2 regions of the Acrocarpospora sp. B8E8 genome follow, and region 2 is predicted to be linked to the other one. Evidence: riboswitches for the same ligand, from Rfam matches in the RefSeq annotation. Region 2 holds a riboswitch; the other holds the start of a gene.

Region 1 (3,857 bases), on a different contig from region 2:
CAGGGCGATCATGCGATCTCCCTGCGGTGGCCGGAGAGCGCGAATTCGAGCAGCGAGCGCATGTCGTCGTCGCCGAGCCCCGCCTCACGGGCGGTGGCCACCCATTCGCCCAGGGAGGCTTCCAGCTCCGGGTCGTGCGGCGCGACCAGCGAGCGCCGGACGAATGTCCCCAGACCGGGCAGCGCCTCCACCAGGCCGCGCGCTTCCAGTTCCCGGTAGGCGCGCAGCACGGTGTTGGGGTTGATGGCCAGCCGCCCGACGACCTGCTTGGCGGTCGGGAGCTGGTCGCCCGGCATCAGCAGCCCGAGCCGCAGCGCGTGCTCGACCTGCTGGATCAGCTGGGCGTACGTGGCCGTGCCCGACTTCCGGTCGAGCGTGAAATCGATCAAGGTTCACCTCATTCCATTAATGCATTAGTTAATTGACGATTGGTCGCCCTGTCAACCCCGCCCGATGTGACGTTATGTCCTGAGTTATACGCTTAGTGTCACTATGGGAGGAAGTGGTGGGATTTGCGGCGTCGCCGGTTTCTCGCGTGGGGAGCGGGAACGCTCGCTGTGGCCCTGGGTTGCGCGCCCGGGCCGGATCGGAGGTTCGCCCGGCCCGTCCTCCTGTTCGTCCCGGCGCCGGCGGGGGACCTGTTTCCCCGGGCTTTCGCGACCATGGCCGAAGCGCGCGGCCGGCTCCCCAAGATCATGATCGCCCCGTGCGACGGCGGCATCGTGACGATCGCCGAGTTCGCCCGGGCCCGGCGTTCCGACCGGCTGATGGTGGCCGGGCCCGCGCTGGTCGCGGCCGCGGCGGGCAACGACGCCGGCGCGCTCATCGCCAGTACCACGCCGCTGGCCAGGATGGCCGGGGAGTGGCTGCTGTTCGTCGCCGCGCCGCGCTCCCGGTTCCGCGACTTCGACGGCCTGGCCAGGACGCTGCTCCGCGATCCCGCCTCGGTCGAGATGGCCGGCCGCGGCCCCGGCAGCCCCGACCATGTCCTGTACGGTCTGACCGCCCGCGGCCTCGGCGCGGACGCCCGGCTGCTCAGATACGCCCCTTTCGCCGACACCCCCCAGGTGGCCGCGGCCCTCCTGGACGGCAGGTTCGCGGTCGGTATCGGCGGCTACCGCGACCTGGAGCCCCGCCTGCGGACCGGCGTGCTCCGGGCGCTCGCGGTGTCCGCCCCCGAACGGATTCCCGGCGTGGACGCGCCGACCTTGATGGAATCCGGCGCGCGTCTCACGTACGCGAACTGGCGGGGGCTGCTCGCGCCCGGCGCGCTCGCCGACGAGGACAGGACCCGGCTGCTGGACGCCTGCCACGACCTCGGCGACTCGGCGGCCTGGCGGCACCTCCTGCTGCGGAACCGGTGGGCGCCCATGTATCTGGCCGACGCCGATTTCCGGGCGTGGCTGGCCACCGAAGCGTACCGCGCCAGGGACGTACTGGCCGATCTTGGGGTGCTTTAGAACACAACTTGTTGGGGTTGCGGATCTGCACGGCACTAGATGTAGGATTCTCGACGTTGCTGGTTCACTCCTCAGAGGGGTGTGAAAAGGGAACCCGGTGTGATTCCGGGACTGCCCCGCAGCGGTGAGCGGGAACGACCGCCGTCACAGGCACTGGGCGCGCACGCGCCTGGGAAGCCACGGCCAGTAGGACGCCCGCGAGTCCGAAGACCTGCCAGCGGCCGACGCGCGGGCCGATGCCCGCGCCGGGTTGTGCCGGGCCTCGTGGGAGGGCCCGCCGACGAGCCGCGCGGTCCTTCGCGTGCTCCGACGCGTGCCGAAACCCCGGACCCGGGGGTGCCGGACTCGCGAGGGAGAGCAGATGACCGATCGATGGGCGATGATCGAGGCCGCGGCGGCCGGGGTGATCACCGATCCGGGGAACTCGAAACGGGCCGCCCGGCTGCTCGGCGAGCTGATCGCCGACGAGGCCGCCGCCGAAGGGGTGCGCACGTTCGCGGAGTCGATCGCCGCGACCCACCGGGCCGGGCTGATCCAGGACCGGCTGGCCGATTTCGTCGCCGCGCACGCGGACAAGCTGAACGAGCTGATCGGCGACGACAACCGGTTCGAGTATTTCGGCCTGCGCACCGTTTACGACCGCTACCTGCTCCGCCACCCCGGAACCCGCCGCGTGCTGGAACGCCCGCAGCACTTCCTCCTCCGGGTCGCCTGCGGCCTGGCCGGGACCGTCGCCGAAGCCGACGAGCTCTACCGCCTGATGGCCGACTTCGCCTACCTGCCCAGCTCGCCCACCCTGTTCAACTCCGGCGCGCGCCGCCCCCAGCTGTCCTCGTGTTTCCTGCTCGACTCGCCCCGGGACGAGCTGGAGGGCATCTACGAGCGATACGCCCAGATCGCCAGGCTGTCCAAGTACGCGGGCGGCATCGGCGTCTCCTGGAGCCGCGTCCGCTCCCGGGGCAGCCTGATCCAGGGCACCAACGGTCTGTCCAACGGCATCGTGCCCTGGCTGCGCACCCTCGACGCCTCCGTGGCCGCCGTCAACCAGGGCGGCAGGCGCAAGGGCGCGGCCTGCGTCTACCTGGAGACCTGGCACGCCGACATCGAGGAGTTCCTGGAACTGCGCGACAACACCGGCGAGGACGCCCGCCGGACGCACAACCTCAACCTGGCCAACTGGGTGCCGGACGAGTTCATGCGCCGCGTCGAAGCCGACGAACCCTGGTCCCTCTTCGACCCCAAAGAGGTTCCCCACCTCATCGACCTGTACAGCTCCGCCTTCGACACCGCCTACCGCGCCGCCGAAGCCGAGGGCCGCTTCGTCAAGCAGTTCCCGGCCCGCACCCTGTACGGCCGGATGATGCGCACCCTCGCCCAGACCGGCAACGGCTGGATGACCTTCAAGGACGCCGCCAACCGCACCTCCAACCAGACGGCGCTCCCCGAGAACGTGATCCACCTGTCCAACCTGTGCACCGAGATCCTGGAGGTCACCACCGACCGCGAGACCGCCGTCTGCAACCTCGGCTCCATCAATCTGGCCGCCCATCTCACGCCGGACGGCGTCGATCTGGTACGGCTGCGCGCGACCGTGCGCAGTGCCGTACGCGTCCTGGACCGCACGATCGACCTGGGCTTCTATCCGACGCCCGAAGCAGAGGTCGCCAACCTTCGCTGGCGGCCGATCGGGCTCGGCGTGATGGGCCTGGCCGACGTGTTCTTCGCGCTGCGGCTGCCGTTCGACTCGCCGGAGGCCCTGGCGCTCTCCACCCGGATCGCCGAGGAGATCGCGCTCGCCGCGTACGCGACCTCCGCCGACCTGGCCGAGGAACGCGGCCCGCACCCCGCCTACGCCGACACCCGCGCCGCGCGCGGCGTCCTGCACCCGGATCATTTCGACGTTCCCGGCAGCCCCGAGTGGGATCGCCTGCGGGCCAGGATCGCGCGAACCGGGTTGCGCAACTCGCTGCTCGTCGCCATCGCCCCGACCGCCACCATCGCGTCCATCGCCGGCTGCTACGAATGCGTCGAGCCCCAGGTCTCCAACGTCTTCAAACGCGAAACCCTCTCCGGCGAGTTCCTCCAGGTCAACCGCTACCTCGTACGCGATCTCCAGGCGCGCGGGCTGTGGACCCAGCGGATCAGGGACGCGATCAAACGCGCCGACGGCTCGGTTCACGACATTCCCGAAATTCCCGGCGACCTCAGACTGCTCTACCGGACGGCGTGGGAGCTCCCGCAGAAGGCGCTCATCGACCTGGCGGCGGGGCGGCAGCCGTACATCGACCAGGCGCAGTCGCTCAACCTGTTCATGGCCGCGCCGACGATCGGCAAGCTCTCCTCCATGTACGCCTACGCCTGGAAGAGCGGCCTGAAAACGACGTACTACCTGCGCTC
Region 2 (3,857 bases):
CCGGGTCCGGCGAGTTGTCCGGTCGTGACGAATTCCGGATCGCTGGAATGCAGGGCCGGGTCCTTGGGGTCTTGTGGCCGGGTCATGTCGTTCGCACCGTCCTCGGTCACTCTTCGTCGCTCGCGATCGCGTTGATCGCCGCGGCCGTCATGGCGCTGCCGCCTCTACGTCCCCGTACCACAAGGAACTCCAGGTCGTCGCGTGCGGCAAGGGCGTCCTTCGACTCCGCCGCCCCGATGAAACCCACCGGAACCCCCAGCACCGCGGCGGGTCGTCCCGCTCCCTCGTCGATCATCTCCAGCAGCCGGAAGAGCGCCGTCGGAGCGTTTCCGATGGCGACGACCGAGCCTTCCAGGCGATCCCGCCACAATTCCAGAGCGGCCGCGCTCCTGGTCGTTCCCAGCCGTTCCGCCAGTTCGGGCACGCGCGGATCCCCCAGCGTGCAAACCACATCATTCCCAGCGGGAAGCCGCCTGCGCGTCACCCCCGACGCCACCATCCGCGCGTCACACAACACCGGAGCCCCACCACGCAACGCTGTCCCCGCCGCCGAGACCACCCGAGGCGACCAGGCCAGATCTCCCACCAGATCCACCATCCCGCAGGCGTGGATCATCCGGACCGCGACCCGCGCCACATCCTCCGGCAGCCCGCCCAATTCCGCTTCCGCGCGAATCGTGGCGAACGACCGCCGATAGATCTCCGCACCGTTCCGGACGTAACTCACCCGATCCTCCTGCTTCGCACATCCCCCACAACCGCGTTCAATTCCCTATGGGTACGGCTGACGCCCTCGAAATCCACCCGATAACCCCCCGGAACCGCCACCACATCCACGACCTCACCCCGAGGCCGCCCGCAACGACGTTCGCACCCGGCCCAATGCACGGACCTCGACCCGCGGAGCGCCGGCACCGACGCCCGCGCGTCCGCCTGCACATCGGTCAGCGACTTCGCGCATCCCGGCCGTCCCGTGCACGCCGTCACCCCCACCCAGGGCGATCGGGGATCGGTCACCAGCCCCGCATCGCCCAGAGCGGCCTCAGCCGACGCCGCGTCCTCCGCCGACAACCCGGCCACGACCACCCCGCGCCAGGGCGTCAACCGCACGATTCCCTCCGAACCGGCCACCTCGGCGAGCACTACCGCGTGTGCCGCCGACAACCGCCCGAGCGGAACGGCCGCTCCGATCGCATACGTCCCATCGCTCAGCGGAATGACGCCCAGCGGAGTGACGCCCAGCGGCGGACGACCGTCGCCGGGCCGATCACCGGGTCCTTCGGCCGAGGTCTGGCCCACGGTGGGCCGGGCGGCGACCTCGGTGGCGGCACGAGCGGTGACCTGGGCGGTAGCGGTGGTGTTGAGCAGGGCGGTGGTCTGGGCGGGGACGGTGACATGGGAGGTGAACAGCTCGGCTACCCGGGCGGCTACCTGGGCTGGACCGTCCTGGAGTTCGGCCAGCCGCCACGCCTCGCTGTTCTGGGCGGTTCGTTCGGTGAGGAAGGATTCCGCGGCGGTCAGTATGAGCGGGACGGTGACCTCGACCGGACAGCGGATTCCGTGGTCTTCCCCGGCGAGGAGGATTCGCAGGGAATCGGCGTCAGGGATGGCCGATATATCGGCGTTCTGGGTGGCCACGTCGCCGGTGCCGTCGTCCAGGGCGAAGAGGAATCGGCCAGGGAGGCCCGCCAGGGGCGTACGCGCGCAGAGGCCTTCGTCCAGGGCGGTGATCAGCGGGCGGACATCGAGGACGCCGTATGGGCCGAGGCCGGTCAGTGGCGAGGCGAGGATGTTGCGGACACGTTCGTGGGTGGCGGAGGGGAGCAGGCCCGCGGCGGCGATTCCGGCGGCGAAGGCGGCCGGGTCGCGGAGGGCGCGCACCTGGATGTTCGCGCGGGAGGTCAGCTCGATGAAGCCGTCGCCGAGGCCGGCGGTCAGGGCGTGGAGCGCGGCGGTGGAGAGCTCGCCGCCAGGAACGCGTACGCGGGCCAGCGGGCCATCCGCCGCCTGGTGAAGCTGCAGGGCTCCGGGGCAGGCATCAGGTCCAGTCCGGATGAGATCTGGGACGCTTCGCGCCGATATCCCGCTATGTCCCGCAATAGCCACATCCTGGATGGTAAAGCCTGCCCGGCCCTTCGCTCCCCGCGGGGCGCGGTGCCGGGCCCCCGAAATCACCGCGAAGTGGATCTGTACGCATTGGAGCGTTCTATCCATTCGCGTCACGGCGAAGGGTCGCCGCCCGATTCGCGGTGATGAGAAGCCATCCCGATAGTCGGGAAGGTGGGGTGGGCTGTCCTGGAAAAGGTGGTTGGCATACGCTGCTCGTGGCGACGGCGAATGAGGAAGCCGGTGTGAATCCGGCGCGGTCCCGCCACTGTCACCGGGGAGCGAACCCCACCATGGCCACTGTCACAGGGAAGGCCGGGGGGAGCGTCGAGCCGGGAGCCAGGACACTCGGGCCGTCGTGACTTCGACGACCCGGGGCGCGGACCCCGAGGGAGGGCTCTCGCGTGATCCTGCTGCTGTCCACGTCCGACACCGACCTGCTCAGCGCCCGTGCGAGCGGCGCCGGCTATCGCCTCGCGAACCCGGCCAGGCTCCGGCCGGACGATCTTCCTGACCTGCTGGACGGCGCCGATCTCGTCGTCGTACGGCTCCTGGGCGGCCGCCGGGCCTGGGAGGAGGGCTTGGACCTCCTGCTCGCCGGGCCGGTCCCGGTGGTCGTGCTTGGAGGTGAGCAGGCTCCCGACGCCGAGTTGATGGAACTGTCCACCGTCCCGGGCGGGGTGTGCGCCGAGGCACACGCGTACCTGGCCCACGGCGGACCGGCCAACCTGGCGGAACTCCACCATTTCCTCTCCGACACGGTGCTCCTCACCGGCCACGGCTTCGAACCGCCCGCCCCACTGCCCACCTGGGGCATTCTGTCCCGTCCCGGCCATCGCGCGGACGCAGGCGGCCCGTTGCCGTCTGGACAGTCGCCAGCGGAGGAGGGGCCGCTGCACGACCCCCGTTCTGAGAAACCCGGGAAGTGGGGCGAGCGGCCGCGTCATGGGAGTGACGGACCGCCGGATCATGAATCGCGCCGTGAGGGGTCCGGGGACGAGCTCCCGCGTCATGGGAGTGACGGACCGCCGGATCATGAATCGCGCCGTGAGGGGTCCGGGGACGAGCTCCCGCGTCATGGGGGTGACGGACGGCCGGTTCATGAACCGCGCCGTGAGGGGTCCGGGGACGAGCTCCCGCGGCCGGTGGTGGGGGTGCTCTACTACCGGGCCCATCATGTGGCCGGGAACACCGCGTTCGTGGAAGCGCTCTGTGATGCCGTCGAGGCGGCCGGGGGGCGGGCGCTGCCGGTGTACTGCGCGTCGCTCCGGACGGCGGAGCCGGGGCTTTTCGCGGCTTTGCGGCGGGTGGACGCGCTTGTGGTCACGGTGCTGGCGGCCGGCGGGACCAAGCCCGCGACCGCGTCGGCGGGCGGGGATGACGAAGCCTGGGACGTGGGGGCGCTGGCGGAGCTGGACATCCCGATCATTCAGGGGCTCTGCCTCACGGGGGATCGGGCTTCCTGGGCGGCGGGGGACGACGGGCTTTCGCCGCTGGACGCGGCCACGCAGGTCGCGATTCCGGAGTTCGACGGGCGGCTCATCACCGTTCCCTTCTCCTTCAAGGAGATCGACGCGGACGGGCTCACCGTGTATGTCGCCGACCCGGAGCGGGCCGCGCGGGTGGCCGGGATCGCGGTACGGCACGGGCTGCTCCGGCACGTCCCCGCCGCCGAGCGGCGGATCGCGATCATGTTGTCGGCGTATCCGACGAAACATTCCCGGATCGGCAACGCCGTCGGCCTGGACACG

The links. A riboswitch is a leader RNA that binds a small molecule or an ion and turns the genes downstream of it on or off. The one in region 2 is predicted to bind cobalamin.
Region 1: another riboswitch for cobalamin. It lies ahead of ABGB08_RS43105 (ribonucleoside-diphosphate reductase subunit alpha); the one in region 2 lies ahead of cobN (cobaltochelatase subunit CobN).

What each region holds. Positions count from the first base shown of each region.
Region 1 is NZ_JBDPLV010000068.1:40,176-44,032, reverse strand. It holds gene ABGB08_RS43120 (ABC transporter ATP-binding protein) at 1-12, opposite strand, end outside; gene ABGB08_RS43115 (GntR family transcriptional regulator) at 9-389, opposite strand; gene ABGB08_RS43110 (tripartite tricarboxylate transporter substrate-binding protein) at 558-1,460, shown strand; cobalamin riboswitch at 1,504-1,694, shown strand; gene ABGB08_RS43105 (ribonucleoside-diphosphate reductase subunit alpha) at 1,822-3,857, shown strand, end outside.
Region 2 is NZ_JBDPLV010000063.1:24,985-28,841, forward strand. It holds gene ABGB08_RS41585 (precorrin-2 C(20)-methyltransferase) at 1-86, opposite strand, end outside; gene ABGB08_RS41590 (precorrin-8X methylmutase) at 107-727, opposite strand; gene cobG (precorrin-3B synthase) at 724-2,106, opposite strand; cobalamin riboswitch at 2,295-2,477, shown strand; gene cobN (cobaltochelatase subunit CobN) at 2,511-3,857, shown strand, end outside.